DNA from 2 places in the Actinomadura citrea genome. Region 2 is predicted to be linked to the other one. Evidence: predicted binding sites of a transcription regulator. Region 2 holds the regulator's gene; the other holds the start of a gene.

What was found. Region 2 encodes HrcA, which represses chaperone genes, less so after heat shock. Its sites were predicted from a motif close to TTGGCACTCTCNNNNNGAGAGTGCCAA; they were not measured.
Region 1: the regulator HrcA is predicted to act here: its motif matches at 5,533-5,559, upstream of groL (chaperonin GroEL).

The regions. Positions count from the first base shown of each region.
Region 1 is NZ_JACCBT010000001.1:1,311,703-1,320,991, forward strand. Features, by position in the region: gene BJ999_RS06470 (alpha,alpha-trehalose-phosphate synthase (UDP-forming)) at 1-585, opposite strand, end outside; gene BJ999_RS06475 (cation diffusion facilitator family transporter) at 706-1,641, shown strand; SAM riboswitch class I at 1,814-1,954, shown strand; gene thrC (threonine synthase) at 1,971-3,215, shown strand; gene BJ999_RS06485 (MoaD/ThiS family protein) at 3,231-3,509, shown strand; gene BJ999_RS06490 (hypothetical protein) at 3,809-4,909, shown strand; gene groL (chaperonin GroEL) at 5,691-7,319, shown strand; gene BJ999_RS06500 (phospholipid scramblase-related protein) at 7,712-8,302, shown strand; gene BJ999_RS06505 (hypothetical protein) at 8,366-8,722, shown strand.
Region 2 is NZ_JACCBT010000001.1:2,792,129-2,801,417, forward strand. Features, by position in the region: gene BJ999_RS13155 (DUF4870 domain-containing protein) at 1-501, opposite strand, end outside; gene BJ999_RS13160 (hypothetical protein) at 649-2,073, opposite strand; gene BJ999_RS13165 (hypothetical protein) at 2,156-3,040, opposite strand; gene BJ999_RS13170 (antitoxin YezG family protein) at 3,211-3,651, shown strand; gene hemW (radical SAM family heme chaperone HemW) at 3,696-4,904, shown strand; gene BJ999_RS13180 (DUF3097 domain-containing protein) at 5,025-5,849, opposite strand; gene hrcA (heat-inducible transcriptional repressor HrcA) at 6,052-7,062, shown strand; gene dnaJ (molecular chaperone DnaJ) at 7,063-8,196, shown strand; gene BJ999_RS13195 (16S rRNA (uracil(1498)-N(3))-methyltransferase) at 8,303-9,034, shown strand; gene BJ999_RS13200 (hypothetical protein) at 9,050-9,289, opposite strand, start outside.

The DNA of each region.
Region 1 (9,289 bases), 1.5 Mb from region 2:
GTGCACGATCTTCAGGTCGGGGCGCCGGTCGCGCAGCATCCGGGGAGCCAGCGACAGGTGGTAGTCCTGGATCGCCGCCTTCGCGCCCTCGGCGGCGTCCCGTGCGAGGGCGTCCGCGAAGGCCGCGTTGTACGCCTCGTAGGACTGCCAGTCGCGCCGGGCGCGGGCGTCGAAATGCGGGTTGCGCGGTGTGTCGTACAACAGGTGGTGGACGAACCACAGCGTCGAGTTGGCGACGCCGTTGTAGGCGCGGTCGAACGTGGCCTCCGGGATGTCGAGCATCCGCACCGCGGCACCGCCGGTCTCGTATCCGGCGAGGTCGAGGCGTCCGTCCGGGGAGCGGCGCGCGGCCGTGCGGTCGGCTTCGCCGAGGCTCGCGCACACCCAGAGAACGTCCGCGCCGCCGGCGGACGGCTCCCGCTCCGTCCCGGCCGGGCGCGGCGGGCCCGGGTCGCGGGGGGCGCCCGTGACGGCGGCGAGGCCCGACACGAGTCCGCCGCCCCCGCGCCGCATGGTGAGCCCGCCGTCGTCCGACAGCGAGAACGACACGGGCCCCCGGTTCGAGGCCACCAGCACTTGGCTCATACGGGAAGGGTCTCAGTTGCGGCCGAGGCGCATCAAAGTGACCCGCGAGGTGGCCGTCATCGCCCGCGCTTCTGGCCGTTCCGTCCGATTAGTCATCCACCCAGGGGGTATCCGGCGGCCATGAGCAAGTCCGAGACGACGAAGACGGTGCTCGTCGCCGGTGCAGCGAACCTCATCCTCGCGATCACGAAGCTGTTCGCCGGCCTGCTGGCCGGGTCCAGCGCCATGCTCGCGGAGAGCGCGCACTCGGTGGCCGACACCCTGAACCAGGGCTTTCTCTACACCTCGCTCCGGCGCAGCGAGCGGCCCCCCGACCGGCGCCACCCCTTCGGATACGGCAACGAGCGGTACGTGTGGTCGCTGCTCGCCGCGTTCGGCATCTTCGTGGCCGGCGCCGGGTTCTCGATCTTCGAAGGCATCCTGACCATGACCGGCCACGGCGGCGGCGGGACGACGGTGTGGCTCGCCTACGCCGTCCTCGGCCTCGGCGCGGTGCTGGAGGGGGCGTCCTGGCTCCGCGCCTTCTACCAGGCCAAGAAGGAGACGCGCGAGAACGACCGCGACCTCGTCGAGCACGTCCGCAAGTCGCCCGACGTGACGTTCAAGACCGCGCTGTTCGAGGACACCGCCGCGATGATCGGCCTCGCCCTCGCCGCCGGCGGGCTCGCGATGCGCCAGATCACCGGCTCGGAGTTCTGGGACGGGCTCGCGTCCGTCCTCATCGGGGTCCTCCTGGTCGTCCTCGCCTTCTCGATCGGCCGGGAGAGCATGGGCCTGCTCATCGGCCGGGCGGCCGACCCCGCCGAGCAGCGCGAGATCCGCGCCGAGATCCTCGGCGCCCCCGGCGTGACCGGCGTGGACGAACTGCTCACCATGCACTTCGGCCCCGAGCAGCTCCTCGTCGCCGCGAAGGTGCACTTCTCCGACGACATCAGCGCCGACGAGGCCGAGGACGTCGCCGGCGAGATCGACCGGCGGCTCCGGGAGCGCGTCCCGACCGTCCGGCACGTGTTCCTCGATCCGACCCAGCGCGTGATCAAGACCTCCGCCGGGTAACGTCTCAATCGCTGGACCCGCCTGTCTGGCATCCGGTCAGTTCATGTAAAGTCACGCATACGAGCTCAAAGCGCTCGTGATCGACAACTTGATACCGCTCATCCAGAGGGGTGCAGGGAGCACAGTGGCCGACGGGCCGGTCTTCCAGCTCAGCCCCCGCACAACTTAATACCGCTCATCCAGAGGGGTGGAGGGACCGGCCCTGCGAAGCCCCGGCAACCACCCGGCTGTGGCGCGTCGCGATCCTGCGAGGCCTGCCGGGAGATGGTGCCAACTCCGGCCTGCGACCAAGGTGGCGCAGGGAAGATGGGGAGAAAGGCCTCGCCCTCATGGCACTCACGCCTGCCACAGACCTCGGACCGGCTACCGCTCTCGTCTGCCGCGAATGCGGCACGTCCCGCGACCTCGGGCCCTTTTACGCGTGTGAGGAATGTTTCGGCCCCCTGGAGATCGCCTACGACTTCGGCGGCGTCACCCGGGAGGCCATCGAGTCCGGGCCGCGCAACATCTGGCGGTACCGCGGGCTGCTGCCCGTCCCGGGCAACGTCGCCGACACCCCGAACACCGAGCCGGGCCTGACCCGTCTCGTCCGCGCCGACAACCTCGCGGAGAGCCTCGGCCTGCAGAGCCTGTGGGTGAAGGACGACAGCGGGAACCCGACCCACTCGTTCAAGGACCGCGTCGTCGCCGTGGCGCTCGCCGCCGCCCGTGAGCTGGGGTTCAAGGTGCTGGCCTGTCCGTCCACCGGGAACCTCGCCAACGCCGTCGCCGCCGCGGCGGCCCGCGCCGGGATCCGCAGCGCGGTGTTCGTCCCGTCGAACCTGGAGTCCCAGAAGATCATCACGACGGCCGTGTACGGCGGGACGTTCGTGACGGTCGACGGCAACTACGACGACGTCAACCGGCTCGCGTCCGAGATCGCCGGTGAGCAGGACGACTGGGCGTTCGTCAACGTCAACGTCCGCCCCTACTACGCCGAGGGCTCCAAGACGCTCGGCTACGAGATCGCCGAGCAGCTCGGCTGGCGGCTGCCGGATCAGATCGTCGTGCCGGTCGCGTCCGGCTCCCAGCTCACCAAGATCGACAAGGCGTTCCAGGAGCTGATCAAGCTGGGCCTGGTCGAGGACAAGCCGTACCGCGTCTTCGGCGCCCAGGCCGCCGGGTGCGGCCCGGTCGCCGCCGCGTTCAAGGCGGGTCACGACGCCGTCCGACCGGTGAAGCCCGACACGATCGCCAAGTCCCTCGCCATCGGCAACCCCGCCGACGGCCCCTACGTCCTGGACGTCGCCCGCCGCACCGGCGGGGCCGTCGAGGACGTGACCGACGAGCAGGTCGTCGAGGGCATCCGGCTCCTGGCCCGCACGGAGGGCATCTTCGGCGAGACGGCCGGCGGCGTCACCGTCGCGACCCTCCGCAAGCTCGTCCAGGCCGGGGCCCTGGACCCGGGCGCCGAGACCGTGATCATCAATTCCGGGGACGGCCTGAAGACCCTGGACGCCGTCGCCCCGGTCGTCGCGCCGTCGGCGAACATCGCCCCGACCCTGGAGGCGTTCCGCGCCGCGGGCCTCGCCTGAGAACGAAGGAGCAGCATGAGCAGCGTGTCCGTCCGTATCCCGACGATCCTGCGGACCTACACCGGTGGCGAGTCCGAGGTGAAGGCCGAGGGCACGACCCTGCGCGCGGTCGTCGCCGACCTCGAGGCCAGCTACTCCGGCATCTCCGCCCGCATCCTGGACGACGCGGGCAAGATCCGCCGGTTCGTGAACGTCTACGTCGGTGACGAGGACGTCCGCTTCGCCGAGGGCCTCGACACCCCGACGCCCGAGGGCGCCCAGATCTCCATCATCCCCGCGGTGGCGGGCGGCTGACGTCCGTCTCGTCCCCTAAAGCCCCGGCACGTCCACCGTGCCGGGGCTTTTCCTTGCACATTTGGGCTATTCCCTCTTCTTCGGAAACCGATTGCCCCAGTGAATGCCGGATTGTGTGACTGTTCGTCCCGTCCGTCCAAACGCGCATGGAAAAAGCTTTAGCGAGCGCCCGTTATGCGGCTCTGATCTTGATCACCACTACTCCGTCACTTGGGTTTTTTGCTGGCCGCAGCCTGGAAGATTGATCCCGGAGTGGCGCACCTGGAGGCGCCGATCGGCATACGAGAGTGAGGAAAGGCATGAAGCGCATTTTGCGCACGATGGCCGTGACCGGGATAACGATGGGGGCGGCCGTCCTCGCGGCTCCCTCGGCCATGGCCGACATCAACTTCTACCAGGTGGAGAAGGCGTACGTGGGGCACAACGGCCCCTCGTACATCAGTGAGAAGGGTCCGGGCGACCTGATCTACACCGACATCACCAAGTCGCCCAAGGCCGCACCGGTGATCGGGAACAAGCCGGTGAAGACCGGTGACATCACCACGAAACTCCACGGCGGGAAGCACAACACGGCCGTCACCGGCGTCGAGGGCTCCGAGCAGGAGGCCACCAAGGTCGCCCTCGCCAAGGCCGCCGAGCACCAGGCCGCGGAGCAGCAGGCCGCTCCTCAGCAGGAGTCCCTGCAGGCCGCCCCGGAGCAGGGCGCCCAGCAGGCCGCTCCTCAGCAGGACGCTCAGCAGGCCGCGCCGGAGCAGCAGGCCGCTCCTCAGCAGGAGGCCCAGCTGAACGCCCCGCAGCAGGAGGCGGCGCAGGCTGCTCCTCAGCAGGACGCTCAGCAGGCGGCACCGGAGCAGCAGGCGGCACCGGAGCAGCAGGCGGCACCGGAGCAGCAGGCGGCACCGGAGCAGCAGGCGGCACCGGAGCAGCAGGCCGCCCCGGAGCAGCAGGCCGCTCCTCAGCAGGAGGCCCAGCTGAACGCCCCGCAGCAGGAGGCGGCGCAGGCTGCTCCTCAGCAGGACGCTCAGCAGGCCGCGCCGGAGCAGGGTGCCGAGCAGGCCGCTCCTCAGCAGGACGCTCAGCCGAACGCCCCGCAGCAGCAGGCCGACGCCAACGCCCCGCAGGCCGGGCAGCGGCTGGCCACCACGGGGGGCCACCCCAAGCCGGTGCACATCCACGCTGTCAAGAAGGCGAACGTCGGCCAGAACGGCCCCGTCGTCAACAGCGAGAAGGGCCCGGGCGACGCAATCTTCACGAACCTCAGCGGATCGCCCCGCTCGAACGTCTACGCCGGCAACAGCGCGACGATCACCGGCCCCATCACCACCAAGCTCCACGGCGGGAAGCACAACACCGTGATCAACGCGGTCGCGGGCCCCGAGCAGGAGTCGAACAAGCGGTGAATCGCGGCTCCTGACAGAGCCTCGAAGCACCACGGCCGCTCCGGCCCGGTCACGCATCGACGCCGGAGCGGCCGCCCAATGTCCGGACCCGTTTGCGGCGGTCCCTTGCCCGGGGAACGAAAGAACATCCTCACCGTTCGCCATACTCCACAAAAGCGGCCAAGCAGGCCGTGGTGACCCCGGTGCATCGGGCCGTCGCAAACGCCGTCGCAAACGCCGTCGGCCAGCGACGAATAAGGCTCCGCGAAAGCGGCGACACGGACTTCCCGCCAGTGCAATGGCAGGCGAGACTGTCGGCCGCCGTGCTCCCGGTCCTCACCGGGAGGTGAGATCTCGGTATCCGCCGCCCGCTGGCCGGCCGCGTGCGACCACCCGCCAGTCGTCGGCCGGGGGGCCGGGCGGGCGGCGAGCCCGCGAACACGTCCCGGCGACCGCCCGGCCTGCTACGCCATCGGCGGAACTTCCAGCCGACCTGTGCCACGCGCGACGGGGTGAGCGGCCCCTCCCGAAGCGCGCTCCTGGACGTCCCGCCCCTGGTCAGGGCGGGCAGGGCCGGTGTGAGGACGTGGGCGGACGGGGATGTGTGGCGCTTGCACTCGACGGGGTAGAGTGCTAAACAAACATTGGCACTCTGCTGTGGAGAGTGACAACTTCACACAGTCATGGGTCGGGGCGATGAGGCCTCAGGCCGGCGACGGAATGGAAGTCGTCGGCGGGGCCGTCCGTCGCGGGCGTCGGCTCGATCCGTCTAAGCCACCTTGTTCCGGGAGGACTGGAGCCTATGGCTGCAAAGATGATCGCGTTCGACGAGGAGGCCCGCCGCGGTCTCGAGCGCGGCATGAACCAGCTCGCCGACGCCGTGAAGGTGACCCTTGGTCCCAAGGGCCGCAACGTCGTGCTGGAGAAGAAGTGGGGCGCTCCCACGATCACCAACGACGGTGTGTCGATCGCCAAGGAGATCGAGCTCGAGGACCCGTGGGAGAAGATCGGCGCGGAGCTCGTCAAGGAAGTAGCCAAGAAGACCGACGACGTCGCGGGTGACGGCACCACCACCGCCACCGTGCTGGCCCAGGCGCTGGTGCGCGAGGGTCTGCGCAACGTGGCCGCCGGTGCGAACCCGATGTCGCTGAAGCGCGGCATCGAGGCCGCCGTCGAGCGGGTGAGCGAGGAGCTGTCCAAGCTCGCCAAGGACGTGGAGACCAAGGAGCAGATCGCCTCCACGGCGTCCATCTCCGCGGGTGACCCGCAGATCGGCGAGATGATCGCCGAGGCGATGGACAAGGTCGGCAAGGAAGGCGTCATCACGGTCGAGGAGAGCCAGACCTTCGGTCTGGAGCTCGAGCTGACCGAGGGGATGCGCTTCGACAAGGGCTACATCTCGCACTACTTCGTGACCGACCCCGAGCGCATGGAAGCGGTCCTCGAGGACCCGTACATCCTGATCGTTCAGGGCAAGGCGTCGGCGAACAAGGACCTGCTGCCCGTCCTTGAGGGCGTCATGCAGTCCGGCAAGCCGCTGCTGATCATCGCGGAGGACGTCGAGGGCGAGGCCCTGGCCACCCTGGTCGTCAACAAGATCCGCGGCATCTTCAAGTCCGTGGCCGTGAAGGCTCCGGGCTTCGGCGACCGCCGCAAGGCCATGCTGGGCGACATCGCCACGCTGACCGGCGGCCAGGTCATCAGCGAGGACGTGGGTCTCAAGCTGGAGAACACCACGACCGAGATGCTGGGCCGCGCCCGCAAGGTCGTCATCACCAAGGACGAGACCACCATCGTGGACGGCGCCGGTGACGCCAACGAGATCGCGGGACGGGTCAACCAGATCCGCACCGAGATCGACAACACCGACTCCGACTACGACCGCGAGAAGCTCCAGGAGCGCCTGGCCAAGCTCGCGGGCGGTGTCGCTGTCATCAAGGCCGGCGCCGCGACGGAGGTCGAGCTCAAGGAGCGCAAGCACCGCATCGAGGACGCCGTCCGCAACGCGAAGGCCGCGGTCGAGGAGGGCATCGTCCCCGGCGGTGGCGTGGCGCTGCTGCAGGCTGGCACCAAGGCGTTCGACAAGCTGGAGCTGCCGGGCGACGAGGCCACCGGTGCGAACATCGTCAAGCGCGCTCTCGAGGAGCCGCTGAAGCAGATCGCCGTCAACGCCGGCCTTGAGGGCGGCGTCGTGGTGGAGCGGGTCCGGAACCTGACCCCGGGCGAGGGCCTGAACGCCGCCACCGGCGAGTACGTCAACATGTTCGAGTCGGGCATCCTCGACCCGGCCAAGGTGACCCGGTCCGCGCTGCAGAACGCCTCGTCGATCGCCGCGCTGTTCCTGACCACCGAGGCCGTCATCGCCGAGAAGCCCGAGAAGAACCCGGCCCCGGCGGGCGGCATGCCCGACGCCGGCGGTATGGACTTCTGAGCAGGTCCGCGGTTCGCACTTCCGAGTGCAGGTGAAAGGGGCGGTTCCTTCGGGGACCGCCCCTTTCCCTGTCCGCGGGACCCGGTCCGGGCGGGGAGGCGCGCCCCGGGGCCGGTACCGACGCCGGCGGAGATGTCCGTGAGGATGTCCGGGAACCGCCGGGCCGAAAGAAGAATGTTTCTCGCGGCCACCTCGGTCCGCGCCGCCGCAGGTCAGTGAGCCGGGCGCGGGCGCGGCGGCTCCGGCGGGCGCAGACGGGGGTGCAAAGTCCTTCCCCTGCGGGCCCGGCGCTTGGCAGGATCGCCGGTTGGAGGGCGTGCCGCCGAGGTGCGGGCGCCGGCAAGGTGAACAGTGAGGCGGCCGCGGACGCGGCCGACGAGGCAGGAGAACACGTGAGCGAAGTGTTCAGCTCCCCGGTGCTCAGGGTCGAACAACCTCGCAGGGGACCGTTCGCCAAGTCGCGGTACAAGGTTCTGGACGATGGCGGGGCCGTCGTCGCCATCGCGGCGCCGACCGACGACCAGGGCGAGAACGCGGTCATGCGCGGCCTGTTCCCCGGCAAGTCGAACCTCGACGCCCGTGCCGTCCTGCTGACGACGCCCGACGGTGACCCCCTGTACGTCGTGGACAAGCAGAGCGGCCGGGAGTACACCGAGATCCTCCGGCCGGACGGGGAGCGCGTCGGCTCCTTCGTGACCGAAAGGGTCGGCCGCCGCTACGTCATTTACGACGACGGCGGGACGCTCATCGGCACGGTCGACGTGGACGTGCCGCGCAACAACTTCGAGGTGAAGGACGCCGACGGCGGAAAGGTGGCGCACGTCCGCAAGAAGTGGGCGGGCCTCGCCACCCACCTGCTCACGACGGCCGACCGGTACGCGGTGGAGATCTCCGACCCCGTCCGGGAACCGCTGCGGACGATGGCGGTCATGACGGCCATCGTCATGGACATGAACCTGCACGAGGCCAAAGAGATCACCTGACCGGGCCTGCGGTCGCCCGATGGAGGGGTTCCCGGCTCCCGCGAGGCGAGGTACGTTCCGGTCGTGCAGGCCATGTCCGGGCGCCCGAACGGCTGGTGGATCTCGCCGGCGATTCCGACGATCGCGAACTGCGCGCTGGCCGTCCTCTGGGTCTTCTCAGCCCTCGGTGGGTGGGGCGACGCCGCCTTCTGCGGTGAGGACGAGGGCCGGGACCCGGCATGCGGGGCCGGATTCGAGGACGCCGTACGGGTCTCGGCACCCGTCGCCGTCATCGCCGCGGCCGTCGCCGTGACCGCGTGGTCGATGCCCGGTGTCCGGCGCAGACCCTCTCGGCTGGACGTGACCCTCACCGTCGCGGCCTTCGTCTGGGTCATCGCCGAAGGTGTGCTGTTCATCGGCGGATACCTGGCCAAGCCCTGAGACGCGCCGAACGGTCGGCGTTGCCGAAAAGAAACCTCGGCCGCGTGAATGCGATGTTCGAGCGGTTCAAGCAGGGGTGAACCAGGACAAAGTCCGAGGTAGGTCAGGTGCCTGAGCGGCTTCGGACGGGCGGCGCGGGCTCGCCGGCGCCATTGAGGCGTGCGAGCCGGTTTGACGTCCCCTCGTCTTGGGCATACTGTTCACTTCGCCCCACGGGAGTGCGGGACGCCTGAGGGCGGCCGGCCCGGGGGAACCATCCTCGACCAGCTGACGCGGCTTCGTCGCGTCCGCGCCGTCGTGATGGGATCGGAAAAGGATCGATTTGACAATCGGGCCGGATCTGATGAAATAGCTCCACCGCCGGGAAGGAACCGCGCAAGCGGAACCGGAATGGCGTATCGGAAAAGCCCGGAATTGACAGTCCGAGCGGATCTGATAAAGTAATACGAGTCGCCCCGGAGCGGGAAACGCGAAAGCGGGTCCAGCGCGGTGGGTGTCCGTTTCTTGAGAACTCAACAGCGTGTTAAAAGCCAGTGCCTTTATCGGCTCGGTCTTCAACGGCCGGGT
Region 2 (9,289 bases):
CGGGACGCGCCGGAACTCGCCGCGGTTGGCGGCCCTGCCCGCGTACACCAGGAAGAACATCTCCACGGCCGTGAACAGCAGCGGCACCCAGATGAGGAAGTCGGCGACCAGCGACAGCAGGCCGAAGACGAACCACACGGCGATGGCGGCGACGCCCATGTTGAGGCCCTGCGCCGCGTGCCTGCGCACGAACGGCGAGCGGGCCTTTCCGAGATAGACGACGGCCGGGGCGATCGCGCCGACGAGGAACTGCCCGACGTACGCCATCAGCGACCACGTCTTCTCGTCGTCGGTGACGGGGCCGAAATGGCCGGGTATCTGGGCGGTGTTGTGTCCGCCCTGGGGGTTGTCCCCGCCCGGGGGCTGCTGCTGCCAGCCCATGCCGCCCTGGGGTTGCTGTGGCTGCTGCCAGGCGTTGCCGGGCTGCTGCCAGGGGGTCTGTTGCTGCTGCCACTGGGGCTGCTGTCCCTGGCCGGGCGACGGGGGGTGCCCGTAGGCCATGGCGGACGTCCTCTCCGGGGTCGCTATGCAAGTTATTGGCGAAGTGTATGACTCCTTGGACGCGCGTGGAGTTCGCCCAGGTTCCCTATGAACAAGGGCCCGTGGCCGATTCGCGCCACGGGCCCAGCTGCGGTGCCTGGTGAGGTGTCAGGGGCGCCAGAGGACGGCGGACGGGTTCGCCTGCGTGAGCGTGACCGAGCCCTTCCACTCGACCGACGAGGGTTGCGGCAGGAACGAGTCGTCCAGGAAGAACCCGCGGTTGATGGACGTCACCGTGGCCGGGGCGCCGTTGTCCCCGGTACCGGTGGGACGGCGAAGGGCCTCGATGCCCGCGATGTCGGAGACCCTCGTCCCCTCCGGCAGTTCGACGGTGGTGGCGACGGCGCCGTCACGGTCGATCGACCAGGTCGGCTCGTCGTGGTCGGAGCGGTACAGCCGGGACGGGTCGGACTTCAGCCGCACCCCGAGCGCGACCCCGGGCACCGACCCGGACCCGGTCGCGGCGCCCGTCGTCTTGGCGAACTCCACGAACAGGTACGTCCGCTGGTCGCCGACCTCGCGCGTCGCCGGATCGGACGGGTTCTCGATCTTCCTTTCGCGGACCATCTCCTGCGCCGCGATCCGGTAGGTCCACGGCTCGCGGTCCATGACGACCTCGCGGGCCCGGCCGTCCGGGCGCGTCCCGGCGGCGTCCAGCAGGAAGCGCAGCGGCGGGTCCGGCGAGATCACGTCGCACATGTTGTTGTTCTGCGTGCAGGTCTGCAGCAGGGGGTGGTCGCCCTCGTAGCGGCCCGTGAACTTCAGGGTCAGGTGCATCGGGGCCTGGTAGACGGCGGTGCCGTCCACGCGCCTGCCGGACGCGTCGACCTCGACCCGGTAGATCCACTCGATGTCGGTCGTCCGGCCCCAGCGGGCCATCAGCGCGGGCGTGTCGGTGCCGCCGTCCTCGTTGCTCCACACCACCGAGTACTCGATGATCTTGTGTCCGGGTGTGGCGGCGGGGCGGGTCTCGTGCCAGGCGACCAGGGGGGTGTCGGTGGTCGCGTTCTGGTAGGGGTCGCCGAACGGCCAGCCCGTCCGCCCGACGACGACGGGCGCGTGGCGCAGGGCGAGCGCGTCCGCCTCCGGAATGCGGACCGCGGGGCGCCGGAGCGTGACGCGGCTTGCGGCGGGCGCGCTGCCCTCGGCGAACCGCAGCGTCACCTTGTGGCGTCCCTTCCCGACGCGCCCGAGCCCGAGGCTGCGGGGGATCGGGTCGGAGGAGGGGACGACGAGGTCGGTCACATGGCGCCCGTCGACGGCGATCGACACGACGGCCGACTCGGCGCCCCCGCGGACCCAGGAGACGCCCGGGGCGGACGCGGTGAAGGAGATCACCGCCTCCCCGTCCCGGCGGGCGGTGAACGGCAGCGACCGGGCGGGGCCGCCGCGGTGGACGTTGATCGTGCCGGGAGACCCGGCGGAGCGGACGGGGGAGGCGGCGTGGGCGGGGGAGGCGGTGAGGGCGAGGGGAGCGCCGGCGAGGACTGCACCGGTCACGGCGAGCACGGCATGGCGCGCGCGGCTTCTCATGATCGGGGAACCTAGGCGGCCGCGGTTGCGTTCCGGTGACGGCGCGGTCCCCCGTGGGTGTCGGCTCCGTGTGCGTCAGGGTTCAGGAACCGGCCCACAGCGGCGACAGCGCCGCCGGCACCCCCAGGGACACACCGGTGAACCGCTCCGCCTCGTCCGCCCCGTCGGGCGCGTGGAGGGTGAGCCCGGAGGCCGCCAGCCGGACGGAGCGGCCGCGCCTGACGATCTCGTGGTCGAGTTCCCGCAGCAGCGCGACGACGTCGCCGGCGGGCTCGTCGAGCAGGTCGACGCCGTCGAGCCGGAACCGCATCTCGGGGTTGCCGCTCCAGCCGGGCGCCCGCGTCCCGCAGATCTGCGCGAGCCGCTCGACGCCGTCCTCGCCCCGGCCGGTCGACAGCGCCAGCGACCCGCGCCCCACCCGGACGCTGCGGTGCCCGGCCCACCCGCACAGGAACGACGACTTCGGCGGGAGGGTGCCGCAGCGCTCCGCGACCGCGGCGAGGGTCGTCCAGGCGTCCGCGGCGCGGGTGGAGAACAGCAGGCTCGCGTCCGGCAGCAGCGCCCCGCGCCCCGGCTCCAGCGTGACCACGAACGGCGGCACCCGGCCGGGGAACCGCGCCGGGTCGGCCTCCCGGAGGGTGACGATGCCCTCCCACTCGACGGGCTCCGCGACCGCGAACCAGGTGATCGCGGCCTCGGTGCCGAACTCGCGGAACGTCGCGTCGGTCAGCCGCTCGGCGACCGCCTCCCGCAGCCCGTCGGCCGTCTCGGCGAGCCTGCGGCGCCACCACGCCGGCTCGGGGTCGGACCGGCCGCCCGCGGACCAGCGCGTCCCCGCGCCGGTGAAGTCCGAGCGCCGCTCGGCGCCCGCGTCGTCCACCAGCACCCAGTGCCAGCCGTCCGGCTCGCCGCGCAGCAGCACCCGGGCGGGCACTCGTCCCCGGCCGGTCGCACCCACATTTCGCATCCGGACGACCTTATCCGTATTCGTTGCGGCTCCTCAGGCGGTCGGCGGCCGAAGTCGCGCCGGTCGGCCGCGACACGGCGGCGGCTGCCCGGCGCGGGCGCCGATGCCGGTACGGTCGGACGGGTACGGTGCCTTTGATCTACCGAACCGGCCGACCTCGCGGAGGCAGCGTGACCCACCCCGAGCAGGTTCTGCGTTCCGAGAAGGAACGGGAGACGGTGAACGGCGCCGTGCGCGCGCTGCGTTCGGCCGCCCCCGCGGGCTGGCAGCGGCTCGACTTCGAGTTCCGCGCGACGGTCGGCATCGACAGCGCCTCCTTCGAGGTCGAGGGCCCCGACGGCGGGCGCCGCACGGCCCTGCCCCCGGGCCAGGCCGTCGGGAAGATGGACGAGCTGCGCCGCGTCATGTACCGGTCCGACAAGGGCGCCTGGTTCACCGCGCGCCTCCAGGTCGAGCGCTCCGGCCACTTCAGCGCCGAGTTCGACTACGACGGCGAGCCCGACTTCACCCCGCCGCTGGCCTCGTCCGCCTACGTCCAGGACCTCGACCGCTTCCCCCGCTCGGCCGAGCACATCCCCGACTGGCTCCGCGACAAGCTCGGGGACGCCTGACCGGCCCGGTCGAAGCAGGCGGCGGAGCGGGGCAGACTTGGAAGGTGCCCTCGACCCTTCCTGATGGCGACCCCGTACCGGCCGACGGTGCGCTGCCCGGCAGTGCCCTGCACGGGCTCGGAAAGCGCCCGTTCGCGTTCTACGTGCACGTGCCCTTCTGCGTGACCCGGTGCGGGTACTGCGACTTCAACACCTACACGGCGACGGAGCTGGGTCCGGGGGCGAGCCGCGACTCCTACGCCGACACCGCGATCCGCGAGGTCCGCATGGCCCGGCGAGTGCTCGGGGACGTGGATCTGCCCGTGAAGACGGTTTTCGTGGGCGGCGGCACACCGACCCTCCTCCCGCCGGACGACCTGGGCCGGGTCCTGTCCGCGATCGACGTCGAGTTCGGGCTGGCCCCGGGCGCGGAGGTCACCACCGAGGCCAACCCCGAGTCGGTGGACGAGGCGTCCATAGGCAAGCTCCGCGAGGCCGGGTTCACGCGCGTCTCCTACGGCATGCAGAGCGCCCGCGAGCACGTCCTGGCCGTCCTGGAACGCGCGCACACGCCCGGACGCGTCCCGCAGGTCGTCGAGTGGACGCGCAAGGCGGGCTTCGAGCACATCAACCTCGACCTCATCTACGGAACGCCAGGGGAGACCGACGACGACTGGAGAGGCTCCCTGGAAGCGGCCCTGGCGGCAGAGCCCGACCACGTGTCCGCCTACGCGCTCATCGTCGAGGAGGGCACCAGGCTGGCGGCGCAAGTGAGGCGGGGCGAACTGACCGCCCCCGACGACGACGCCATGGCCGACCGCTACCTGATCGCCGAGGAGCTGCTCAGCGGCCACGGCCTGCACTGGTACGAGATCTCCAACTGGGCCGCCGACCCGCGCGCCGCCTGCCGGCACAACATGCTCTACTGGACGGGCGCCGACTGGTGGGGCGTCGGCCCGGGCGCCCACAGCCACGTGGGCGGAACCCGCTGGTGGAACGTCAAGCACCCGGCCGCCTACGCCGCCCGTCTCGCCGAGGGCACCACCCCCGCCCACGCCCGGGAGATCCTCACCGACGAGGACCGGCACATCGAACGCGTCATGCTCGAACTGCGCCTCGCCCAGGGCTGCCCCGCCCACCTCCTGGACGACGAGGCCGCCCGCAGAGCGGTGCGCGACGGCCTGATCGAGCCCGCCCCCTACGAGCAGGGCCGAGCCGTCCTCACCCTCAAGGGCCGCCTCCTGGCCGACGCCGTAGTCCGAGCCCTGACCTGACCAGCGACCCCGCCCCCCGGCAGAGAGGGAAGCCTGAACCGTCGCCTCGGGTCGGGTGGCTGGAAGGCGCTCTGGGCGCCTGGAGGCCGCCCGGCTCGTGACGGGGGGTTCCAGGGGGCGCTACCCCTGGGAAGGCACGGTCACGAAGTCGATGAGTTCTTCTACGCGGCCGAGGAGGGCGGGTTCCAGGTCGGTGTAGGCGTTCACCGAGCCGAGGATGCGTTTCCAGGCGGGGCCCGTGTCGTCGCCCCAGCCGAGTTCGGCGATCACGCCCTCCTTCCACGGGATGCCGCGGGGGATGCGGGGCCAGGCGCGGATGCCGACGGCCGCCGGCCTGACGGCCTCCCAGATGTCGATGAAGGGGTGGCCGGCGACGAGGACGTACGGCGAGGTGACCTGGGCGGCGATCCTCGACTCCTTGGACCCCTCCACGAGATGGTCGACCAGGACGCCGAGGCGCCGTTGCTCCTCGGGGGCGAACTCCTCGACGATGGCGGGCAGGTCGTCCACGCCTTCGAGGTACTCGACGACGACGCCCTCGACGCGCAGGTCGTGGCCCCAGATCTTCTCGACCAGCTCGGCGTCGTGGAGCCCCTCCACGTAGATGCGGCTCTCCTTGGCGACCTGCGCCCGCAGGCCACGGACGGCGATCGAGCCCGAGGCGGACCGCGCCGGGCCCGCGGGCGCGGCGGTCGGCCGGACGAGGGTGACCGGCTTGCCGTCGATGAGGAATCCGGACTTGGTCAGCGGGAACACCCGGCGCTTGCCGAACCGGTCCTCCAGCGTGACGCCGAACTTGTCGCAGCCGACCACGGCGCCGCAGAAGCCGCTGTCGGGATCCTCGGCGACCAGGCCCGGCTCGGCGGGGACCTCGGGGATCTGTCCTTTGCGGGGCCTGCGCCAGTCGCCGCCCAGCACGTCGTTTCCGTAGTTCTTACTCCGCACAGATCCGCACATTAACCGGGCGGGGCGCCCGCGCGGCGCCGCCCCGCGTTCCTCGGCGTGGCGCCGGTTCCCCGGCCGGATAGGATCACGCAGCCGTGCGGAGAGTGCGGGGGCGCTCCAGCCGAGCCTTCCGGGCCGTAGACTTGGCACTCGAAAGCATGGAGTGCCAGTAGCGGACCGGCCGGACGAAGGAGGTGACATCGTGCTGGACGACCGGAAACTCGCGGTCCTGCGCGCCATCGTCGAGGACTACGTCTCCACCAACGAGCCGGTGGGCTCCAAGGCGCTGGCCGACCGGCACAACCTCGGAGTCTCGCCCGCGACCATCCGCAACGACATGGCGGTGCTGGAGGAGCAGGGCTACATCGCCCAGCCCCACACCAGCGCCGGGCGCGTCCCCACCGACAAGGGCTACCGGCTGTTCGTCGACCGGCTGTCCACGATCAAGCCGTTGTCGGTCGCCGAGCGCCGCGCCATCGAGACGTTCCTGTCCGGGGCCTACGACCTCGACGACGTCGTCGGCCGGACGGTGCGGCTGCTCGCGCAGCTGACCCGGCAGGTCGCGGTGGTGCAGTACCCGTCGCTGACCCGCTCGGCGGTGCGGCACGTGGAACTGGTCCCGGTGGCGGAGGGGCGGCTGCTGCTCGTCCTGATCACCAACACCGGGCGGGTGGAGCAGCGCGTCATCGAGACCGGGCAGATCTCCGAGGAATCGATCGGGCACCTGCGGGCGTTGCTCAACACGTGCCTGGACGGGCTCGGTCTCGGCGAGGTCCCGGCGGCCGTGGCGGACCTGCCCGACAGGGTGGGCCCGGACGAGCGGCCGGTCGCGGCGGCGGTCCTGTCGGTGCTGCTGGAAACGCTCGTCGAGAAGCACGAGGAGAAGATCGTCTTCGCCGGGGCGGCCAACCTCGCCGCCGTGGACTTCTCGCCCAGCCTGCGGGAGGTGCTGGTGGCGCTGGAGGAGCAGGTGGTCCTCATGCGGCTGCTCGGCGAGACCGGCGACTCCTCTACAGTTACGGTGCGGATCGGCACCGAGAACCCCGACCTGGGGCTCAAGTCGACCTCGGTCGTCGCCGCCGACTACGGGGTGGGCGACCTCACTCTGGCCCGGCTGGGAGTGCTCGGGCCGACACGCATGGATTACCCCAGCACGATGGGAGCGGTACGGGCAGTGGCACGCTACGTGGGACAGATCCTGGCGGGGTCGTAAGTGGCGAACGACTACTACGCGACCCTGGGCGTCCGGCGGGACGCCAGCGCCGACGAGGTCAAGAAGGCCTACCGCCGGCTCGCGCGGGAACTCCACCCGGACGTCAACCCGGATCCGGAGACCCAGGAGCGGTTCAAGGAGATCACCCAGGCCTACGAGGTGCTCTCCGACCCCAAGAAGCGCGAGATGTACGACCTCGGCGCGGACCCCTTCGCGTCCGCGGGCGGGGCGGGCGCCGGCGGGTTCGGCGGCGCCGGTTTCCCGTTCAGCGACATCATGGACGCCTTCTTCGGCACCGCGACCTCGCGGGGCCCGCGGTCGCGCGCCCGGCGCGGGCGCAACGCGACGCTGCGGGTCGAGCTCGACCTCGCCGAGACCGCGTTCGGCACCACCCGTGAGCTGTCCATCGACACGGCGGTCGCCTGCACGACCTGCGAGGGGTCGGGCTGCGCGCCCGGCACCCACCCGGACACGTGTGAGACGTGCCACGGCCGCGGCGAGGTGCAGCAGGTCCAGCGCTCGTTCCTCGGCCAGGTCATGACGGCCCGGCCGTGCCCGGCGTGCGGCGGCTTCGGCTCGGTGATCCGCAACCCGTGCACCGAGTGCTCCGGAGACGGCCGGGTCCGCACCCGGCGCACCGTCAAGGTCAAGATCCCGGCCGGCGTGGAGAACGGCATCCACATCCAGCTCGCCGGCGAGGGCGAGGTCGGCCCGGGCGGCGGACCGCCCGGCGACCTGTTCCTGGAGATCGTGGAGAAGCCGCACCCGATCTTCGAGCGGGAGGGCGACGACCTGCACTGCACGGTCGAGATCCCGATGACGGCGGCCGCGCTCGGGACCAGCGTCACCATCGAGACGCTGGACGCCGCCGAGAGCGTCGACATCAAGCCGGGCACGCAGTCGGGGCAGGTCATCACGCTCTACAACCGGGGCGTCCGGCACCTCAACGAGAGCGGCCGCGGCGACCTGATGATCCACGTCAACGTGGAGACGCCGAACAGGCTCGACGAGGAGCAGGAGGAGCTGCTGCGGCAGCTCGCGGTCCTGCGCGGCGAGGAGCGCCCGCCCGGCAGGTTCGCCCCCGGGCAGCGCGGCGTGTTCTCCCGCCTCAAGGACGTCTTCAACCAGCACTGAAGCGCGGTGGCGGCGGCCTACCAGGAGGGCCGCCGCGGCGATTGAGGAGCATGGTGGCAGCGATGAGCGACGTCGGCCCGGGTTCCGCCTCCCCCGGACGGCCCGGGTGAGCCCGCCGGTCTTTCTCGCCGGGACGGACGCGCTGGAGCGCGACCGCGTCCTGCTGGACGGGCCCGAGGGCCGGCACGCGGCGGCCGTGCGGCGGCTGCGGCAGGGGGAGCGGGTCGACCTCACCGACGGCGAGGGCCTGCTGGCCGAGTGCGTCGTCACCGCGGCCGACCGGGCGTCCCTCACGCTGGACGTGCTGGCCCGGCACCGGGAGCCCCCGCCCGCGCCCCGCCTCGTCGTCGTCCAGGCCCTACCGAAGGGCGACAGGGGCGAGCTCGCGGTCGAGACCATGACCGAGGTCGGCGTGGACGAGATCGTCCCGTGGTCGGCGTCCCGCTGCGTCACACGCTGGCGCCCGGAGCGCCGCGACAAGGCCCTCGGGCGCTGGCGCGCGACCGCCCGCGAGGCAGGCAAACAGGCGCGGCGCAGCCGCCTGCCCGCGGTGGCGGAGCTGGAGTCCACCGAGGACGTCGCCGGGCGGATCGCCGGCGCGTCCCTGGCCCTGGTCCTGCACGAGGAGGCGGAGGCGCCGCTGAGCGCCGTGCGGCCGCCCGCGCGGGGCGACATCGTCCTCGTGGTCGGCCCCGAGGGCGGGATCAGCGAGGACGAGCTGGAACGCTTCGCCGCCGCGGGCGGGCGCCCCGCGCGGCTCGGCCCGACCGTCCTGCGCACCTCGACGGCGGGCGTCGCGGCGGCCAGCGTGCTGCTGGCCGCCACCGGCCGCTGGTAGCACCGGCCGGCGCGGTCACGGCGTGGTGGCGGCGCCCTGCTCGGTGGTCTTCGCGGGCTCGCTCGTCTCGGACGGCGTCGGCTGCTCGGTCGGCTTGCTCGGCGGCTCGGGCGTCGTGGAGGTGGGCGGAGCCGGCGTGGTGGGCGGCGCCTGCGTCGGGGTCTCGCTCGGGCAGGGCGTGGTCGCCGGGGTCGGCGTGGCGGTCGAGCCGGCCGAGGCCCCCGGCGAGGGGATGCGGCACGACGACAGGCCCGG